Regions from separate parts of the Streptomyces sp. NPDC058457 genome, predicted to be linked through region 1. Evidence: riboswitches for the same ligand, from Rfam matches in the RefSeq annotation. Region 1 holds a riboswitch; each other region holds the start of a gene.
The links. A riboswitch is a leader RNA that binds a small molecule or an ion and turns the genes downstream of it on or off. The one in region 1 is predicted to bind cobalamin.
Positions count from the first base shown of each region.

Region 1 (4,449 bases):
CGCGCAGGGCGATCTGATCTATCTGCTGTGCCGGGCCGTCGGCGCCACCCGCGTCGTGGAGTTCGCCACCTCCCTGGGAGTCTCCACGCTCTACTTCGCCACCGCGGTCCGCGACAACGGCGGCGGCACGGTGATCGGCTCCGAGATCGTCCCGGAGAAGGCGGCCGCCGCCCTGGGCAACCTCGCCGAGGCCGGTCTCGCCGACCTGGTCGACCTCCGGATCGGGGACGCCCGGGAGACGCTGCGCGACCTGGGCGGGCCCGTCGACTTCGCGCTCATCGACGGCTGGCCGGTGGACTCGGGCCCCTCGCTGGCCCGCCAGGTCATGGAGACCGTCGCACCGCAACTGCGCCAGGGCGCGCTGGTGATGAACGACAACGCCGAGCCCGACTACCTGGACTACATCCGCGACCCGGCCAACGGCTTCCGCACCCTTTCGCTGCCGCTGAAGGGCTCGACGGAGCTGTCGGTGAAGGTGGGGCCGGCCGGCCGCTCCTGAGGCCGAGGGCGGTGATGGCAGATGGCGAACGCGTGAGGGCCCCCGGACGGTTCCGGGGGCCCTCACGTGTCGTTCGGTGTGCCGCGGACCCGGTCAGTGCGGAGCGGGCACCGTGCGTGCGGCGGCCGGCGTCTTCGCCGGCCTGGGGTTGAGGACGCGGTCGGCCAACTCGCCGAACAGCAGGCCGAATCCGCCCCACAGCACCGCCTGGATGGCGAGCGCCGAGAGCCGGAACCGCCACAGCAGGGTGGCCGGGAAGTCCTTCGGCACCTCGTTTACGACCGGCAGGAACTGGTACGCCAGCCCGATGAGGACGCCGAACGCGACCACTGCGAGCACGGTCGCCCACCAGGTGCCCAGTCGCGGCTGGAGCCGCTTGCCGAGGATGGTGGCGGCGACCGCGAGGAGCACGCTGAGCAGCATCATCAGGAAGTACAGCGTGGTCCGCTTGCCGATGGTGTCCGGGTCGCCCACCGACGGCGGGTTGGCCGGGTACTTCAGGAACGGCACCACGTACACGGCCGTCAGCGCGCAGCCGGACAGCAGCAGCGCGGTCGCCCGCGGCGAGAAGCGGCCGACGCGGCCGAGGGCGAAGGAGTAGGCCAGGGCGGCGATGCCGCCGAAGGCGACCCCGTAGACCAGGACACCGGTGGCCAGGCCGGCGGTGGACTGCAGGGAGCGGGAGACGACCTCCATCTCGTGCTCGTGGGAGTGGGCGTCCTCGAAGCTGATGGCCTTGTCGACGTTCGGCTCACCGAGCAGGTAGGCGACGACGAGGGCGAGCAGACCGGCGGCCAGGCCGGCGAGCATGCCCCGCACCAGGAGGTTCCGGACCGTTGCGGAGTTCATGGGTGGTACGGCGCCCCTCGCGTCAGTGGCAGGGGAAGCCGAGCAGGTGGCGGGCGTCGTGCACCCACTCGTGGACGTCCGTGCCGCTGAACACGGAGGTGGCGCCCTGTTCGGCGCCGACGAAGTAGAGCAGGACCAGCATCAGGATGCCGAAGAAGACCGCCCAGGGAGCTATCGCGGACAGCGGCAGCTTGGCGGGAACGGCGGGGGTGTTGGCTGTCGGCGGAGCGACGGTCTGCGCCATGGCAGGACCTCCTCTGGGAGTTCGCGTCCCAACTCGGTGGTGCACAGGACGACGGCCACGGGTCTGACTCACAAACAGCCCTGGGGCTCTTGCATACAGTGGCGCGACCGTGCCGGATTTCCACCGGCTTCCGTCTCGCCGTCGTCGATATCGGACAGACCGTACCGCGTGTCAGGGGCACGGCCAAGACCGCACCACCAGGCGTGATCTTCATCTCGGGCCTGGTGGGCGGCTGGTGGGGCGGTTCAGACGGGTGGGGCGAGGCCCAGTTCGCGCTCGCCGAGCGGGGCGAAGAAGCGGTCGACGTCCGCGGCGGTGACCTCGGCGAGGGTGCCCGGGGACCAGCGCGGGGTGCGGTCCTTGTCGACGACCTGGGCGCGGATGCCCTCCACCAGGTCGTGGGTCGCGAGGGTCGCGCAGGAGACGCGGTACTCCTGGTCCAGGACCCGCTCCAGCGAGCCGAGTCGCCGGGCCCGGCGCAGCGCCTGCAACGTGACCTTCAGGGCGGTGGGTGACCTGGTGAGCAGGGTGTCCGCCGCCTCCTTCGCCGCCGGGTCGCCGTGCGCGAGCAGCCGCTGGACGATCTCCTCGACCGTGTCGGCCCGGTAGCAGGCGTCGATCCACGCACGGTGCCCGGCCAGCTCCCCGTCCGGCGCCTGCCGGACCTGCCGGGCGAGCGCCTCGGGCACGGGCAGGGTGGCGAGGTCGGCGACGAACGCCGGGAGCGAGCCGGAGGGCATGTAGTGGTCGGCGAGTCCGCACAGCATCGCGTCGGCGGCTCCGATCTGGGCGCCGGTCAGGGCGAGATGGGTGCCGAGTTCGCCGGGCGCGCGGCCGAGCAGGTAGGTGCCGCCGACGTCGGGCACGAAGCCGATCCCGGTCTCGGGCATGGCGATCCGCGACCGCTCGGTGGCGATCCGGACGCGGCCATGGGCCGAGACACCGACCCCGCCGCCCATCACGATGCCGTCCATCACGGCGACGTACGGCTTCGGGTACCGGGCGATGCGGGCGTTGAGCCGGTACTCGTCCCGCCAGAACGCGGCCGCGGCCGATCCGTCGCCGTCGCGGGCGTCGTCGTGGACGGCGCGGATGTCACCGCCCGCGCACAGGCCGCGCTCCCCCGCTCCGGTGATGACGACGGTCCGGACGGCCGGGTCGTGCTCCCAGGCGGTGAGCGCCTCGTCGATGCGGCACACCATCGCGTGCGACAGCGCGTTGATGGCCTTCGGCCGGTTGAGCGTGATGTGCGCGGCCCGTCCGTCGACGTGCAGCAGGACGTGTTCCTCGGCGCCGGTCATCCGGACACCTCCGCCGGGCCGCGGGCCACGATGAGGCGCATGATCTCGTCGGTTCCTTCCGGGATCGGGTGGACGCGTGGGTCACGGACGATCTTCTCGTGCCCGTCCCGTCCACAACATGCCGACCCGTCGCGGGACAAGAGGCGGAGGCCGCTGGTGTCGGCCTCTGCCCCGCCGCCAGGGGCATCGTAACCGTCGGTAACGTCGCCGACGGCGCCGGACCGGGCGATCCGCCCGGACCACGGCCGTTCGCCCCCACCCCACCTCATAGCCGCTCTCCGCGGCTCCGTCCCCCTCACGACCCACTGATGTAGTGTTTACTCCAATTGTAGTCAGCGCTACGGTAAGCAGACCGTCAGTAGGCGGTCCGGTGCCGTCACGACGGGAAGAGCAGCCCCATGACCAGCGCCTCGCGCCGGATCGACGTCCACCAGCACGTGGTCCCGCCCTTCTACCGGGACACCCTCGCCGGGCACGGGATCACCGAGGCGGGCGGCCGCGCCCTGCCCGAGTGGAGTCCCGGGGCGGCGCTGGAGCTGATGGATCTGCTCGGCACCGAGACGGCGATCCTGTCGGTCTCCACCCCGGGCACCGGCTTCCTCACCGACCCCGGCGAGGCCGCCGCCCTGGCCCGCCGGCTGAACGACTTCTCCGCCGCGCTCGCCGCCGAACACCCCGGCCGCTTCGGCTGGTTCGCCACCCTGCCGCTGCCGGACGCCGCCGCGGCCGCCCGGGAGGCCGAGCGCGCCCTCGCCGAGCTCGGCGCCGACGGCGTCACCCTGCTCGCCAACACCGACGGCGACTACCTCGGGGCCGCCGGTCAGGACGCCCTGTGGCGGGTCCTGGACGAGCACGGCGCCGTCGCGTTCGTCCACCCGGCCGAGCTGCCCGGGCCCGCGGTGGACGGGATCCCGCCGTTCGCCGCCGACTTCCTCCTCGACACCACCCGCGCCGCCTACCTCCTGGTCCGCAACGGTGTCGTGCACCGGTACCCGCACATCCGGTTCGTCCTCAGCCACGCGGGCGGCTTCGTGCCGTACGCCTCCCACCGCATGGCCGTCGCCCTCGCCGCCGACACCGGGCGCAGCCCGCTGGACATCCTGGAGGACCTCCGCGGCTTCTACTTCGACACCGCGCTGTCCTCCAGCCCGGCCGCGCTGCCCACGCTGCTCGCCTTCGCCCGGCCGGGGCACGTCCTGTTCGGCAGCGACTGGCCGTTCGCGCCGGCCGCGGCGGGCCAGTACTTCGCCAACGGGCTGGACAGCGGTGTCGACCCCGGCACCCTCGCGGCCGTCGACCGCGGCAACGCCGAGGCGCTCTTCCCACGCCTGGCGGCCGGCATCCCCGCCCCGGCTCCCGCCCGTCCGTTCCCGGCGCGGCTGCGGCAGTCCGTGCGGCGCGCAGGTGCCCGCGCCTTCTTCCGGATGGTCCAGCCCGGTACCGACTGAGCGGCTTGCCCGGAGGTCCGGTGAACCGGCAGGGAACTCTTGGTCATGGGTTTCCCTGGACGGCCGTTCGAGTACAAAGGGCTGCCTAACATGAGGCGATCACGAACG
Region 1 is NZ_JBHXLU010000030.1:21,061-25,509, forward strand. It holds gene ACFWPS_RS23705 (O-methyltransferase) at 1-499, shown strand, start outside; gene ACFWPS_RS23710 (CbtA family protein) at 593-1,348, opposite strand; gene ACFWPS_RS23715 (CbtB-domain containing protein) at 1,371-1,592, opposite strand; cobalamin riboswitch at 1,629-1,770, opposite strand; gene ACFWPS_RS23720 (enoyl-CoA hydratase/isomerase family protein) at 1,838-2,893, opposite strand; partial or broken gene ACFWPS_RS23725 (acyl-CoA dehydrogenase family protein) at 2,890-2,997, opposite strand; gene ACFWPS_RS23730 (amidohydrolase family protein) at 3,292-4,341, shown strand.

Region 2 (4,449 bases), on a different contig from region 1:
CTGGCGGGCTGGGCGGTCGGCATGGTCTACGGCACGGCCGCCGCGTACGGCGTGGCCTCCCCCACCCAGCAGCACTTCGGCGGCTCCTCCAAGGAGATCCCCGGCATCGGCGAGATCGGCTACATCGGCCTGACGGCGTTCGTGCTGAACGTCGCGGTCACGGTGGTCCTGACCTTCGCCCTCAAGGCCCTCAAGGCCCCCGAGGGCATCGACCAGACCAGCCCGGAGGACTACACGGCAGACGCCGGCGACCCGGACGTGGAGGTGGAACTCCCGCCAGCCGTTGCAGGTAGCGCCCACTGAAGCGCCCCGTCAGGGGCGCGGGGAACTGCGCGAGCAACCCACCACAACCCGCAGCGGGCCACCGAGAAATTCCACCCTCGGCGGCCCGCTGGTCGTACACACTCACCGGCATGGACATCGTCATCCGGGAAGCCCGTCCCACCGAGTACGAACCCCTCGGTGAAATCACCGCCCAGGCCTACCTCCGGGACGGCCTCCTGGACTTCGGCGAGAGCGACTCGTATCTCACCGAACTCAAGGACGTGGCAAAGCGGGCAGCCGCGGCCACCGTTCTCGTCGCCGTCCACGGCACCACCCTCCTCGGCGGTGTCACCTTCGTCCCCGGCCCCGGCCCGATGGCCGACCTCGCCACCCCCGGAGAGGCCGAGATCCGCATGCTCGCCGTCGGCCGGGCCGCCCGCGGCCAGGGCGCCGGCGAGGCCCTCGCACGCACCTGCATCGACCGCGCACGGACCGTCCAGGGCTGCACGGCCGTCGTCCTGTCGACCCAGCGAAGCATGCACACCGCCCACCGCATCTACGAACGCCTGGGTTTCGTCCGCACACCCGACCGGGACTGGAATCCCGTGCCGCACCTGGACGACATCACTCTCCTCACCTACGAGTTGACACTCTGACACCGCCGCGACACAACATCTGGGGGTGACACGACAACCCGGCACTAGATGTATGCTCATGCTCGCTGTCGCCGCAGGGGAATCCGGTGCGAATCCGGAACTGTCCCGCAACGGTGTACTTGTGCATGTTCGTGCACAGGAGTCAGTCCGAGGACCTGCCGACAGCACGCCCAGCCACCCGGCGAGGGCGTTCTGACGTCCGGGCCTCGTGGAGTGGGCCGGGGTCTCGACGCGTGCCCACGTGCGCTCGTGCTGCCCTCTGCCCTCCGCCAGGCCCCGAGCCCAGCGAGGGAGAGCCCCACGTGACCATCGCGCCAGCCGAACCGGCTTCAGCGACCAGCTCTGTGGAATCCGTGGCAGACGACGGTCCCGGTACCGCGCTGCTGCGGACCCTGACCGAGCTGACCGCCGACCTCCCCGACGCCGACCCCGGCCGGGTCGCCGCCGCCGCGTTGCGCGGCCGGTCGGCGCGGGCCGACGAGGCGGAGTTGCGCGAGCTGGCCACCGAGGCCGCCGCCGGTCTCATCTCCGAGGACCCCGCCTACTCCAGGCTCGCCGCCCGGCTGCTGACGATCTCCGTCCGTGCCGAGGCCGCCTCGCAGGGCGTTACGTCCTTCACCGAGTCCGTCGCCGTGGGGCACCGGGAGGGGCTCATCGCCGACCGCACCGCCGAGTTCGTACGGCTGCACGCCCGGCGCCTCGACACGCTCGTCGACCCGGCCGCCGACGACCGCTTCGGCTACTTCGGCCTGCGCACCCTGCACAGCCGGTACCTGCTCCGGCACCCGATCACCCGCAAGGTCATCGAGACCCCCCAGCACTTCCTGCTCCGGGTCGCCGCCGGTCTCGCCGAGGACGACACCGCCAGGTCGGTGGACGAAGTAGCCGCGCTCCACGGCCTGATGAGCCGCCTCGACTACCTCCCGTCCTCCCCCACCCTCTTCAACTCCGGCACCCGGCACCCCCAGATGTCGTCCTGCTACCTCCTCGACTCCCCCAAGGACGAGCTGGACTCCATCTACGACCGCTACCACCAGGTCGCCCGGCTCTCGAAGCACGCCGGCGGCATCGGGCTTTCGTACAGCCGCATCCGCTCCCGCGGGTCCCTCATCCGCGGCACCAACGGGCACTCCAACGGCATCGTGCCGTTCCTGAAGACCCTCGACGCCTCGGTCGCCGCCGTGAACCAGGGCGGCCGGCGCAAGGGCGCGGCCGCGGTCTACCTGGAGACCTGGCACTCCGACATCGAGGAGTTCCTGGAGCTGCGCGACAACACCGGTGAGGACGCCCGCCGTACGCACAACCTGAACCTCGCGCACTGGGTGCCGGACGAGTTCATGCGCCGGGTGAACGCCGACGAGCCGTGGTCGCTGTTCTCCCCCGCCGACGTGCCGGAGCTGGTGGACCTGTGGGGCGCCGAGTTCGACGCGGCCTACCGGGCGGCGGAGGACAAGGGCCTCGCGCGCAAGACCATCCCGGCCCGTGACCTGTACGGCCGGATGATGCGTACCCTCGCGCAGACCGGCAACGGCTGGATGACCTTCAAGGACGCGGCCAACCGCACCGCGAACCAGACGGCCCTGCCCGGTCACGTCATCCACTCCTCCAACCTCTGCACGGAGATCCTGGAGGTCACGGACGACGGCGAGACGGCGGTCTGCAACCTCGGTTCGGTCAACCTCGGAGCCTTCGTCGACACGGCGAGCGGTGACATCGACTGGGAGCGGCTGGACGAGACCGTCCGCACCGCCGTCACCTTCCTCGACCGGGTCGTCGACATCAACTTCTACCCGACCGAGCAGGCGGGCCGCTCGAACGCCAGGTGGCGGCCGGTCGGCCTCGGCGCCATGGGCCTCCAGGACGTCTTCTTCAAACTGCGCCTGCCCTTCGACTCCCCCGAGGCCAAGGCCCTCTCCACCCGGATCGCCGAGCGGATCATGCTCGCGGCGTACGAGGCCTCCGCCGACCTCGCCGAGCGCAGCGGCCCGCTGCCGGCCTGGGAGAAGACCCGTACCGCGCGGGGTGTGCTGCACCCCGACCACTACGACGTCGAGTTCACCTGGCCGGAGCGCTGGGCGGCGCTGCGCGCGCGGATCGCCACGACCGGCCTGCGCAACAGCCTGCTGCTCGCCATCGCGCCGACGGCCACCATCGCGTCCATCGCCGGTGTCTACGAGTGCATCGAGCCGCAGGTCTCGAACCTCTTCAAGCGCGAGACGCTCTCCGGTGAGTTCCTCCAGGTCAACTCCTACCTGGTGCAGGACCTCAAGGACCTCGGCGTCTGGGACGCCCGCACCCGCGAGGCGCTGCGCGAGGCCAACGGCTCTGTGCAGGACTTCGTCTGGATCCCGGAGGACGTACGGCGGCTCTACCGCACGGCGTGGGAGATCCCGCAGCGCGGACTGATCGACATGGCCGCCGCCCGGACCCCGTACCTGGACCAGGCCCAGTCCCTGAACCTCTTCCTGGAGACGCCGACCATCGGCAAGCTCTCCTCGATGTACGCGTACGCCTGGAAGTCGGGCCTGAAGACGACGTACTACCTGCGCTCGCGCCCGGCGACCCGGATCGCCCGCGCGGCCCAGGCCACCCTCCCCGTGCAGCAGACGGCTCCCGAGGACGCCGTCGCCTGCTCCCTGGAAAACCCCGAGTCCTGCGAGGCCTGCCAGTGATGTCCGCCCGTAACCAGAATCTCCTCGACCCCGGCTTCGAGCTGACCCTCCGCCCCATGCGCTACCCGGACTTCTACGAGCGCTACCGGGACGCCATCAAGAACACCTGGACCGTGGAGGAGGTCGACCTCCACTCGGACGTGGCCGACCTCGCGAAGCTCACGCCCGCCGAGCAGCACATGATCGGCCGTCTGGTCGCCTTCTTCGCGACAGGCGACTCGATCGTGGCGAACAACCTGGTGCTGACGCTGTACAAGCACATCAACTCCCCGGAGGCGCGCCTGTATCTGTCGCGCCAGCTCTTCGAGGAGGCCGTGCACGTCCAGTTCTACCTGACCCTGCTGGACACCTACCTCCCCGACCCGGACGACCGCACCGCCGCGTTCGCCGCCGTGGAGAACATCCCCTCCATCCGCGAGAAGGCCGAGTTCTGCTTCAGGTGGATGGACTCGGTGGACAACCTGGACCGCCTGGAGTCCAAGGCCGACCGCCGCCGCTTCCTGCTCAACCTCATCTGCTTCGCCGCGTGCATCGAGGGCCTGTTCTTCTACGGTGCCTTCGCGTACGTCTACTGGTTCCGCAGCCGGGGGCTGCTGCACGGTCTCGCCACCGGCACCAACTGGGTGTTCCGTGACGAGACGATGCACATGAGCTTCGCGTTCGACGTCGTGGACACCGTCCGCAAGGAGGAGCCGGAGCTCTTCGACGACGAGCTCCGGCAGCAGGTCACCGACATGCTGCGGGAGGCCGTGGAGGCGGAACTGCAGTTCGGCCGGGACCTGTGCGGTGAGGGTCTGCCGGGCATGAACACCGACTCGATGCGCCAGTACCTGGAGTGCGTCGCCGACCAGCGGCTC
Region 2 is NZ_JBHXLU010000027.1:24,308-28,756, forward strand. It holds gene mctP (monocarboxylate uptake permease MctP) at 1-303, shown strand, start outside; gene ACFWPS_RS22215 (GNAT family N-acetyltransferase) at 414-920, shown strand; cobalamin riboswitch at 966-1,098, shown strand; gene ACFWPS_RS22220 (ribonucleoside-diphosphate reductase subunit alpha) at 1,223-3,592, shown strand; gene ACFWPS_RS22225 (ribonucleotide-diphosphate reductase subunit beta) at 3,592-4,449, shown strand, end outside.
Region 2: another riboswitch for cobalamin. It lies ahead of ACFWPS_RS22220 (ribonucleoside-diphosphate reductase subunit alpha); the one in region 1 lies ahead of ACFWPS_RS23715 (CbtB-domain containing protein).

Region 3 (4,449 bases), on a different contig from region 1:
GTACCTGAGGGCCTCGGCGACCACACCCGCCGGCACCGACGACTCGGCCATCAGCTCGGCGTCCGGCACCGTCTCACCGCCGAGCAGCACGGTCGGGACACCGGTGGCCTTCAGTGCGGCGAGCCCGTCCTCCCAGGCACGCTTGCCGCCGAGCAGCCGTACGACGGCGATGTCCGCGCCCTCGACGAGCGCGGGCAGCTCCGTCGTGACGTCGACGCGCGTCGGATTGCCGATCCGGTAGTCGGCACCGGAGGCGGCCCGGGCCGCCAGCAGATCGGTGTCTGCGGTCGACAACAACAACACAGTGCTCATGCGGGCGCTCCCGGTGGAATGAAAGGCAGTCCTTGCGGCGCGCCCGACTCGATGAGCCGCCAGAGCGCGTCCGTGTCCGCGTGCTGTTCGATCAGGTCGCCGAGCCGGTCGAGCTGCTCCTCGCGCAGCGCGGCGAACGAGGTGTCGGGGGCCGGCACGAACCGGCGTCCCGCGGCGGCCGCCACCTCGCGCAGGAAGGCCCGCCGGAAACCGTCCGACTCCAGGGAGCCGTGCCAGTGCGTGCCCCAGGTCTGCCCGACCCGGCACCCGTCCAGGCTGTGTCCTTTGCCATCGGAGATGAACGCCTCCCCGCCGGTCACCTCACTGACCCCGTGATGGATCTCGTACCCCTCGACACGCTCGCCGAGGGCCTCTCCCACCGGCCGGGTGAGGGTCTTCTCCCGGGCGAACCGGACGCGCACGGGCAGCACACCGAGCCCGTCGACGGCACCCTTGCGGCTCTCGACCTCGTCCTCGATGTGCTCGCCGAGGATCTGGAAGCCACCGCAGATCCCGAGCACGGGCCGCCCCTCGGCGGCCCGGCGCCGCAGCGCCTCGGCCAGCCCCCGCTCCCGCAGCCACTCCAGGGCCCGGACCGTTCCCCGGGTCCCCGGAATCACCACGAGATCGGCGTCGGCCAGCTCCTCGGGCCGGTCCACGAACCGCACCACCACGCCGGGTTCGGCGGCCAGCGCGTCCACGTCGGTGAAGTTGGACATCAGCGGGATCGCACAGACGGCGACCCGGAGCACGTCCGCCCCGACGGGCGGGGCCGTGTTCGACTCCCGGACGGTCCCCCGCAGGGACACCCGCAGTCCGTCCTCCTCGTCGATGCCGAGCCCGTGCCGGAAGGGGAGGACACCGTAGGTGTGCCGCCCGGTGAGCCCGTGCAGCATGTCCAGGCCCGGCTCCAGCAGGGAGACGTCCCCCCGGAACTTGTTGACGAGGAACCCGGCGACGAGGGCCTGGTCCTCCGGCGAGAGCAGCGCGACGGTCCCGAAGAAGGAGGCGAAGACGCCCCCGCGGTCGATGTCCCCGACCACGAGCACGGGCAACCCGGCGTTCCGGGCGATCCCCATGTTCACGATGTCGGTCCGGCGCAGGTTGATCTCCGCCGGACTGCCGGCCCCCTCACAGATCACCGCGTCATACGTGCCCCGCAACTCGGCGAGACAGTCGAGCACGGTCCCGAGCAGCCGCTGCTGCCGCCCACCGTGGTACCCGCGCGCGCTCAGCTCGCCGACCGGCTTGCCGAGCAGCACGACCTGACTGCTCTGCTCGCCACCGGGCTTGAGCAGCACGGGGTTCATGAGCGCGGTCGGCTCCACCCGGCAGGCCTGCGCCTGCATGGCCTGCGCCCGCCCGATCTCGGCACCTTCGCGCGTGACAAAGGAGTTGAGCGACATGTTCTGCGCCTTGAACGGCGCCACTTTCACACCCTGCCGCACCAGCCACCGGCAGATACCCGCGGTGACAACACTCTTCCCGGCATCGGAGGTGGTACCGGCCACGAGGAGCCCGCCGTTGTTCATGAGGAACCCCCCGGGCGTTGCACGGCCGACCGCGACCGCTGCGGCCGGTCGACCCGCAACTGCTGCGGCCGGTCGACCCGCAACTGCTGTGGGCGGTCGTCCCGCAGGGCGATGGGGGTCCCCCCGCGCGAGCGCAGCCCAGCGTGGGGGAGGGTGGGCACAGCCGACAGCGCCGGGGACTTTGCAACCCGCCCCCGCAGCAAGGCGGTCGCCGCACTCACCCCCAACGCCAGCCACCCCACCCGCCGCGACAACCGCACCGCCCGATCGATGTCCGCGACTTCCACAGCCCGCCCCTCCCCGTTCAGCACCGGCCGATGCTCGACCCGCCCGCCATACGACAGCGTCCCCCCGAGCCGCACCCCCAACGCCCCCGCGAACGACGCCTCCACGGGCCCGGCGTTGGGACTCGGATGCTTCACGGCATCGGTCCGCCAGGCCCGTACCGCTCCCTTGGGGTCGCTCCCGGCCACGGCGGCCAGCACGGCGGTCAGCCGCGCCCCCGGCCACCCGGCCACGTCGTCCAGCCGCGCGGAGGCCCACCCGAACCGCCGGTACCGGGCCGACTTGTGGCCCACCATGGCGTCCAGGGTGTTGACAGCCCGGAACCCCACCAGCCCGGGCACGCTCCCCACGGCCCCCCACACCAGCGCCCCGACGACCGCGTCGCTGGTGTTCTCGGCGACGGACTCCACGACCGCCCGGGCGATCCCGTCGGCGTCCAGGGCCTGCGGATCCCGTCCGCACAGATGCGGCAGCCGCGCCCGGGCCGCCTCGACGTCGCCCGCCTCCAGGGCCCGCCCGACGGCGCGGGCCTCGCCGGCGAGCGAAGTGCCCCCGACGACGGCCCAGGTGGCGGCCGCGGTGAGCGCGACGGACGCGGCGGTGGACGGTCGTACGGCCCGCTGGGCGACGGCGCCCAGCGCCACGGCGCCACCGGCGCACACAGCGGTGTGCAGCGCGCCCCACCCGCGGTGGTCCCGCCACAGCACCCGCTCCACGGCCCCGGCCGCCCGCCCGAACACGGCGACCGGATGCCCCCGGCGCGGGTCGCCGAGCAGCAGGTCACCGAGAAGGCCGGCGGCGGCGCCGTACGCGAAGACGCGATCGGCACCCATCGGCTCAGCCGGCCGCGGGGTCGGGGACGGGCCGGGTACTGAACCTCGGTCGGCAGCCGCGCATGGCGATATGTCCTCACTCAGGGTGTCCGCGCCCTGGCTCGACGAGACCGGCGGTGAGAGTTCCTGGCTCCCGGGGATTGCTACCCCGGTGACAGTGGCGGGACCGCGCCGGATTCACACCGGCTTCCTCCCTTGCCGCCGTACATGGCTCGGGCAGTCCACCACGCCCCTGGAAGACCCGTCAACTTGCCGTTGACCTGCTACGGAGGAGTGTGCTGAGGCCCACACACAGGCCGGTTTGGTCATTGGCCGACCGGGTCCGGTCTCTCTAGACTGAAAAAGAGAGTCCGGCGAGCGGTAGGGCGAGTGGCGGAGGGCGTTTGCGGCCCATTCCTCGGGGGGTCTGTGCGGCTGCGTGCGGCGACGCTACGGTTTGCTGACATCGGCGGACAGCTTCGAGACGCGAACTCGCGAGTCGAGGAGGTCGGTGTGGTCGACGGGGGCCCGTCCGCGAGTGCGTGGCGGATCAGCAGCCATTCGTTGAACGGCGATACCTGTGTAGGGATTGCCGTCGTCTCGGGAGTGGTGCTGGTCCGCGACACGAAGGATCCGACAGGCTCGGCAATCATCCATCTCGCGCGCAGCCCTTGGCACTTGTTTCTCGTGGGGCTCAGATCGCACCCTTTAAGTGACGCCGAGCGGATGTGACCGACCTGGGAGGGGAGCCAGATGTGGAGCGACATCGGACGCCGGGGGACACACCGAACTGACGGGCCTGTCCTCGCGGGGTACTGCGTGGTGTGCGGTCTGGTGGCGAGCGTGGCGGGAGCGGCCAGTTCGCTCTTGGCGGACGGCACCAGGAACAAGCTGATCGTTTGGGCGGCGGTGGCGCTGGTCGTCGCCTTGGCCGGGGGCGTGGGCTGGGGATACGGCCTCGATCCGGTCCGCCGTCTTGTGAACCTCACTCCTGCCCGCCCCGGCCCGGGCGCCGCAGGAAACGGCCGAGAGCGACACCGACCGCGCTGACGGCGCTCGTGGCGGCCAGTCCCAGAGCGATCGCCACAGGCCTTGGTATCGACAGGTGGATGCCACGAGCCGCGTAGCAGAGGAAGCCCAAGGAGAGTATGACCACGACTATGCACAGGGTCGCGGTGGCGAACCTCTGGATCGCGGTTCTGGAGAACGCCTGGTCCTCCGCTATGCGCCGATTGCTCTCGGCATGGCGAATGGCCTTGAAATTCTCGGTCTTCGGGTCGTGGTCGGTGATGCGGTCGAGTAACTCGTTGTCCGACAGGGGATTGCTGCGCTGCGGCTCCTCAGGGGGCGCAGCGGCCTCCGTCGTCACATGGAAGCGCTCACGTCCCCGGAACCGCAGTGCTGCAGTAAGTTGTTCGGTGAGCCGCCCCATCGCCCCTCCCGTAGGGCTCATGGCTTAACTGGTGCCGAAGCTCCGTGCCGCGTCGTCGATCAGGGCGACGGCGTCA
Region 3 is NZ_JBHXLU010000073.1:50,943-55,391, reverse strand. It holds gene cobN (cobaltochelatase subunit CobN) at 1-312, opposite strand, end outside; gene ACFWPS_RS39715 (cobyric acid synthase) at 309-1,844, opposite strand; partial or broken gene ACFWPS_RS39710 (cobalamin biosynthesis protein) at 2,027-2,962, opposite strand; cobalamin riboswitch at 3,062-3,204, opposite strand; gene ACFWPS_RS39705 (DUF397 domain-containing protein) at 3,332-3,673, shown strand; gene ACFWPS_RS39700 (hypothetical protein) at 3,927-4,373, opposite strand; gene ACFWPS_RS39695 (helix-turn-helix domain-containing protein) at 4,398-4,449, opposite strand, start outside.
Region 3: another riboswitch for cobalamin. It lies ahead of ACFWPS_RS39710 (cobalamin biosynthesis protein); the one in region 1 lies ahead of ACFWPS_RS23715 (CbtB-domain containing protein).

Region 4 (4,449 bases), on a different contig from region 1:
GGGCGGCCGCGATCCAGTTCGCCTACCCGGCCGCCACCGGCCGCCTCGACCATCTGGACCTCTCCCCCGACGCCGCCCACGAGCCGGGCGCCGACCGTATGCTCCTCACCCGGCACACCGGCGACCACGTCACCGCCGGGCCGCACGCCACCGCCGCCGACCGGCTGGCCCTGTGGGTGGCGGTCGGCGAGACCCCGGACGACTGCGAGGACGCACTACGCCGGATGGCCCGCCACCTGTCGGCAGGCATCGCCCCGCTCGCGAACGCGGCGCGAGCGCTCCGCTGGAACTGCCGCGACATGCCGTCGGTCGACTGCGGCGCCGTCGTGGCCACTCGCACAGTTCCTCCCCCAGCCCCCTGAAGGGGCGCTGCCGCCAGGACGATCTGGACGAGGCATACGGCCCGCCCCAGGACGCGATCGTCCGTATCAACTCGCCCGCCTCGCCCAGCACTTCGACTTCCTCCCGGCTCATCGTCGGATTGGCCGCCCGCCGCCGCAGCACCTCCGCCAGCCCCTCCTCGGTCAGTTCGGCCGGGTCGCGAGCAGGGCCGCCAGCAGCGTGTGCGCCAACGGGTAAGCACCCAGAGCCACTTGGGCGAGGATCACCGCGGACATACCCCAGTCGAGCCCGGGCGGCCCGTCCTCTGCGTTGGTCCAGTCGATGACCCGAGGGCCGTCGGGGGTCAGCTCCCCCAGCTCTCAACTTCGTTCGAGCCGGGGGGACCCCCATCGTTGTCCGGATGCAGGTCGAGGTGGAGGACCCGGGCACCCGGGTCGGCCGGATCCCGGCCCGGCACGGCGTGCAGTCGCCGCAGCAGCGAGGCGAGCAGCGCCCCGCCCTCCGCCGCGTCCGTCTCCCCCGCCAGCAGCGCCGCCAGCATGGTCGGACCGGACAGGCGCTCCATGACCAATTCGGTACGGGACGCGGACGGCCGTACCCGGGGCGCCGGGTAGCCGTGCTCCCGTACGTACGTCATCACCGCGCCCTCGGCGGCCGCGTCCCCCCAGCCGTCCCGGTCCCGGCGCAGCACCCACGCCTCGTCGATCTCGTACACGTCGGCCGAACGCCCCGAGCCGAGCAGTCTCCCCGTCATGGCATGACCATAACGAAACGGTCCTCGCACAGCCCCCTCTCAGCTTCCCCCGGGCGGCCGGTAAGGTAGCCGGGTCGTCATCACCCGTACGGGGGGAAGCCGGTGCAATTCCGGCGCTGACCCGCAACCGTGAGCCACATCCCGTGTGGCAAGCCGGACCGCCGCGCCCGGGACGTTGAGGGCTCATGTGCGCCGGCGCCCGCCGTCGCACGGCACCGTCGAGGTTTACGGAGCCGAGCCGCCGGGGTGTCCCGTGCTGCCCGGCTCCCCGCAGGGAGAGGCACCCGCCGACCATGACCGTCCTCCGCCGCACCGCCGGGGTGCTGGCCGCCACCGCGGTCATCGGTACCGCCACACCCGTGACGACCGCACTGGCCGCCGGCACCGCGTCCCCGTCGCCGTCCGCGTCGGTGGTCCTCCCGTCGGGGCTGTACGGCGGTTCGGACCCCAGGTTCGACGGTGTCTGGCGTCAGTCCCTCGCCCTGCTGGCCCAGCGCGCGGTGGGGGTCACCCCGGCCGCGAGGGCGGTGGACTGGCTGGCCGGGCAGCAGTGCGCGAACGGCTCGTTCGCCGCGTTCCGCGCCGAGCCGACGGCGGCCTGCGACGCCAAGGTGGCGGTCGACACGAACAGCACGGCCGCCGCCGTACAGGCGCTGAAGGCGGCCGGCGGGCACGACGATGCCGCGGAGAAGGCCGTGACCTGGCTGAAGTCGCAGCAGAACGAGGACGGCGGCTGGGGCTACACCCCGGGCTCGGCCAGCGACACCAACTCCACGGGCGTGGTCGTCGGCGCGCTCGCGGCGGCCGGCGCGAGCGCGGACAGGTCGCCGTACGACCTCCTCGCCAAGTGGTCCGTCCCCTGCGACGAGGACGGTGGCGGCGCGCTCGCCTACCAGCCGGACAAGCAGGGGAAGCTGGCCGCCAACGCGGACGCGACCGCGGCCGGGGTGCTCGGGGCCCTCGGCAAGGGGTTCGTGACGACGGCCGGGAAGGCCCCGGCGCAGGGCTATGTCTGCGCCGACTCCGACAAGGCCCTGACCCGGGAGGAGGTGGCCCGCAACGGCGCCGCGTACCTGGGGGACGCCATGTTCACGACCGGCCACCTCGTCTCGGCGCTGCCCGGTGCCAAGCCCCAGCCGGACTACGGCAACACCGCCGACGCGGTCGTCGCCATGGCCGCGCAGGGCTGGACGAAGCCCGCGAAGAAGCCGTACGCCTGGCTGGAGGCGCACGCTGTGCCGTGGGCGGAGCAGAGCGGGCCCGCGGCCTACGCCGAACTGATCCTCGCCGCGCACGCGATGGGCGCGGACCCGCGCGACTTCGGCGGGACGAACCTGGTGACGGCGCTGAACGCGACGGGCCCGGCCCCGCGGGCGGCCGCCGCGAAGCACACCGGGGAGAAGAAGTCGGGCAGCAGCGTGTGGTGGATCGTCGGCACCGGTCTCGTCGCCGGTATCGGCATCGGCTTCCTGCTCAGCGGCCGCCGGAAGCAGCAGCAGCTGTGAGCGCGGTCCGCCGTGCGGGGCTGCTGCTCCTGGCCGCGCTGACGCTGTGCGCGACGGCCGCCGGGCCGGCGGCGGCCACCGGTTACCGCTACTGGTCCTTCTGGGAGCGGGACGGCGGGCACTGGACGTACGCCACGCAGGGCCCCTCCACCGCGCGGCCCGCCGACGGTTCGGTCGAGGGCTTCCGCTTCGCGGTGAGCGAGGACTCGGCGGACGCGTCGCGACCGCGCGGCACGGCGGACTTCGGGACGATCTGCGCCGGTACGCCCGCTGCCGGGGGCCGGAAGCGGGTGGGGCTGGTCGTCGACTTCGGTACGACGGCGGACGCGCCCTCGGGAGAGCGGCCGCCTGCGCGGCGGACGGCCTGCGCGGTGGTGTCCGAGGACGCGACGACGGCGGAGGCACTGGCGACGGTGGCGAAGCCGCTGCGGTACGACACGAACGCGTTGTTGTGTGCGATCGGGGGGTATCCGGAGCGGGGCTGCGGCGAGAAGGTGGCCGCGGGGGGTACGTCGGACAGCGGGCCGTCGGTGGGGCTGTTGGCGGGTGCGGGAGCCGTCGTGGTCCTGGCCGCGGGGGCTTTCTGGCAGGCGCGGCGGCGCAGGAATGGGTGACCGGGGCAGTCGCTCCACCGCGGGCCGGTGGGGGTTGATCGCGCAGTTCCCCGCGCCCCTGAAGGGGCGCTGCAGTCCCCTACTCAGCCTGCGGGCAATCGTGCCACTGGGGACAGGAACGGATGACACCGCGGGCCGGTGGGGGCTGGCCGCGCAGTTCCCCGCGCCCCTTAAGGGGCGCTGCAGTCCCCTACTCAGCCTGCGGGCAGTCGTGCCGCTGGGGCGATGGGGGTCCCCCCGCTCGAGCGAAGCCGAGAGTGGGGGAGGGTGGGCGCAGGCGGCACCCCGCAAGCGCGGGCGAGCGACCCCACCCCCGCGCCGGCCCCCACGCACCCGCACCTTGCACCCCGGCGCCTGGTGGCTCTGGTCGCTCTGCCTCGGGGTCGCCGCGTCCCGTACCACCAACCCCCTCCTCCTCGCCCTCCTCGTCACGGTCACCGCCTACGTCGTGGCCGTCTGCCGGAGCCGGTCCGCCCCCTGGTCCCGCTCCTACTCCGCCTTCGCCAGGCTCGCCCTCGCCGTTCTCCTCGTCCGCCTCGCCTTCACCGTCGTCCTCGGCTCCCCCGTCCCCGGCGCGCACACCCTCGTCACTCTTCCCGAAGTACCCCTCCCGCACTGGGCCCAGGGCATCCGGCTCGGTGGCAAGGTCACCGCCGAGGCACTCGTCTTCGCCCTGTACGACGGCCTCAGGATCGCCGCCCTCCTCGTCTGCGTCGGCGCCGCGAACGCGCTCGCCGCCCCGGCGCGGCTGCTCAAGTCCCTGCCCGGCGCCCTGTACGAGCTCGGCGTGGCCGCGGTCGTCGCCCTCACCTTCGCGCCGCATCTGGTGGCCGACGTGCAGCGGCTGCGGGCCGCCCGGCGGCTGCGCGGCCGCCCCGACTCCGGCGTCCGCGGCCTGCTCCAGGTCGGACTCCCGGTCCTGGAGAGCGCGTTGGAGCGTTCGGTCGCCCTCGCCGCCGCCATGGACGCGCGCGGGTACGGCCGCAGCGCCGACGTCCCGGACCGGGTCCGCCGTACGACGACCGCGCTCACCCTCGGCGGTCTGCTCGGCGTCTGCGCGGGAACGTACGGGCTGCTCACCGCGGCGGGCGGCGGCTACGGGCTGGTCTTGCTGCCGGCCGGAGTGGTCGCCGCGCTGGCGGGGCTGCGGCTCGGCGGCCGGCGTTCGCCGCGCACCCGGTACCGGCCGGACCCGTGGGACGCGCGGGCCTGGCTGGTGTCCGGGGCGGGCGCC
Region 4 is NZ_JBHXLU010000028.1:4,360-8,808, forward strand. It holds gene ACFWPS_RS22625 (hypothetical protein) at 1-362, shown strand, start outside; partial or broken gene ACFWPS_RS22630 (phosphotransferase) at 418-1,096, opposite strand; cobalamin riboswitch at 1,151-1,282, shown strand; gene ACFWPS_RS22635 (prenyltransferase/squalene oxidase repeat-containing protein) at 1,390-2,601, shown strand; gene ACFWPS_RS22640 (SCO2322 family protein) at 2,598-3,215, shown strand; gene ACFWPS_RS22645 (CbiQ family ECF transporter T component) at 3,556-4,449, shown strand, end outside.
Region 4: another riboswitch for cobalamin. It lies ahead of ACFWPS_RS22635 (prenyltransferase/squalene oxidase repeat-containing protein); the one in region 1 lies ahead of ACFWPS_RS23715 (CbtB-domain containing protein).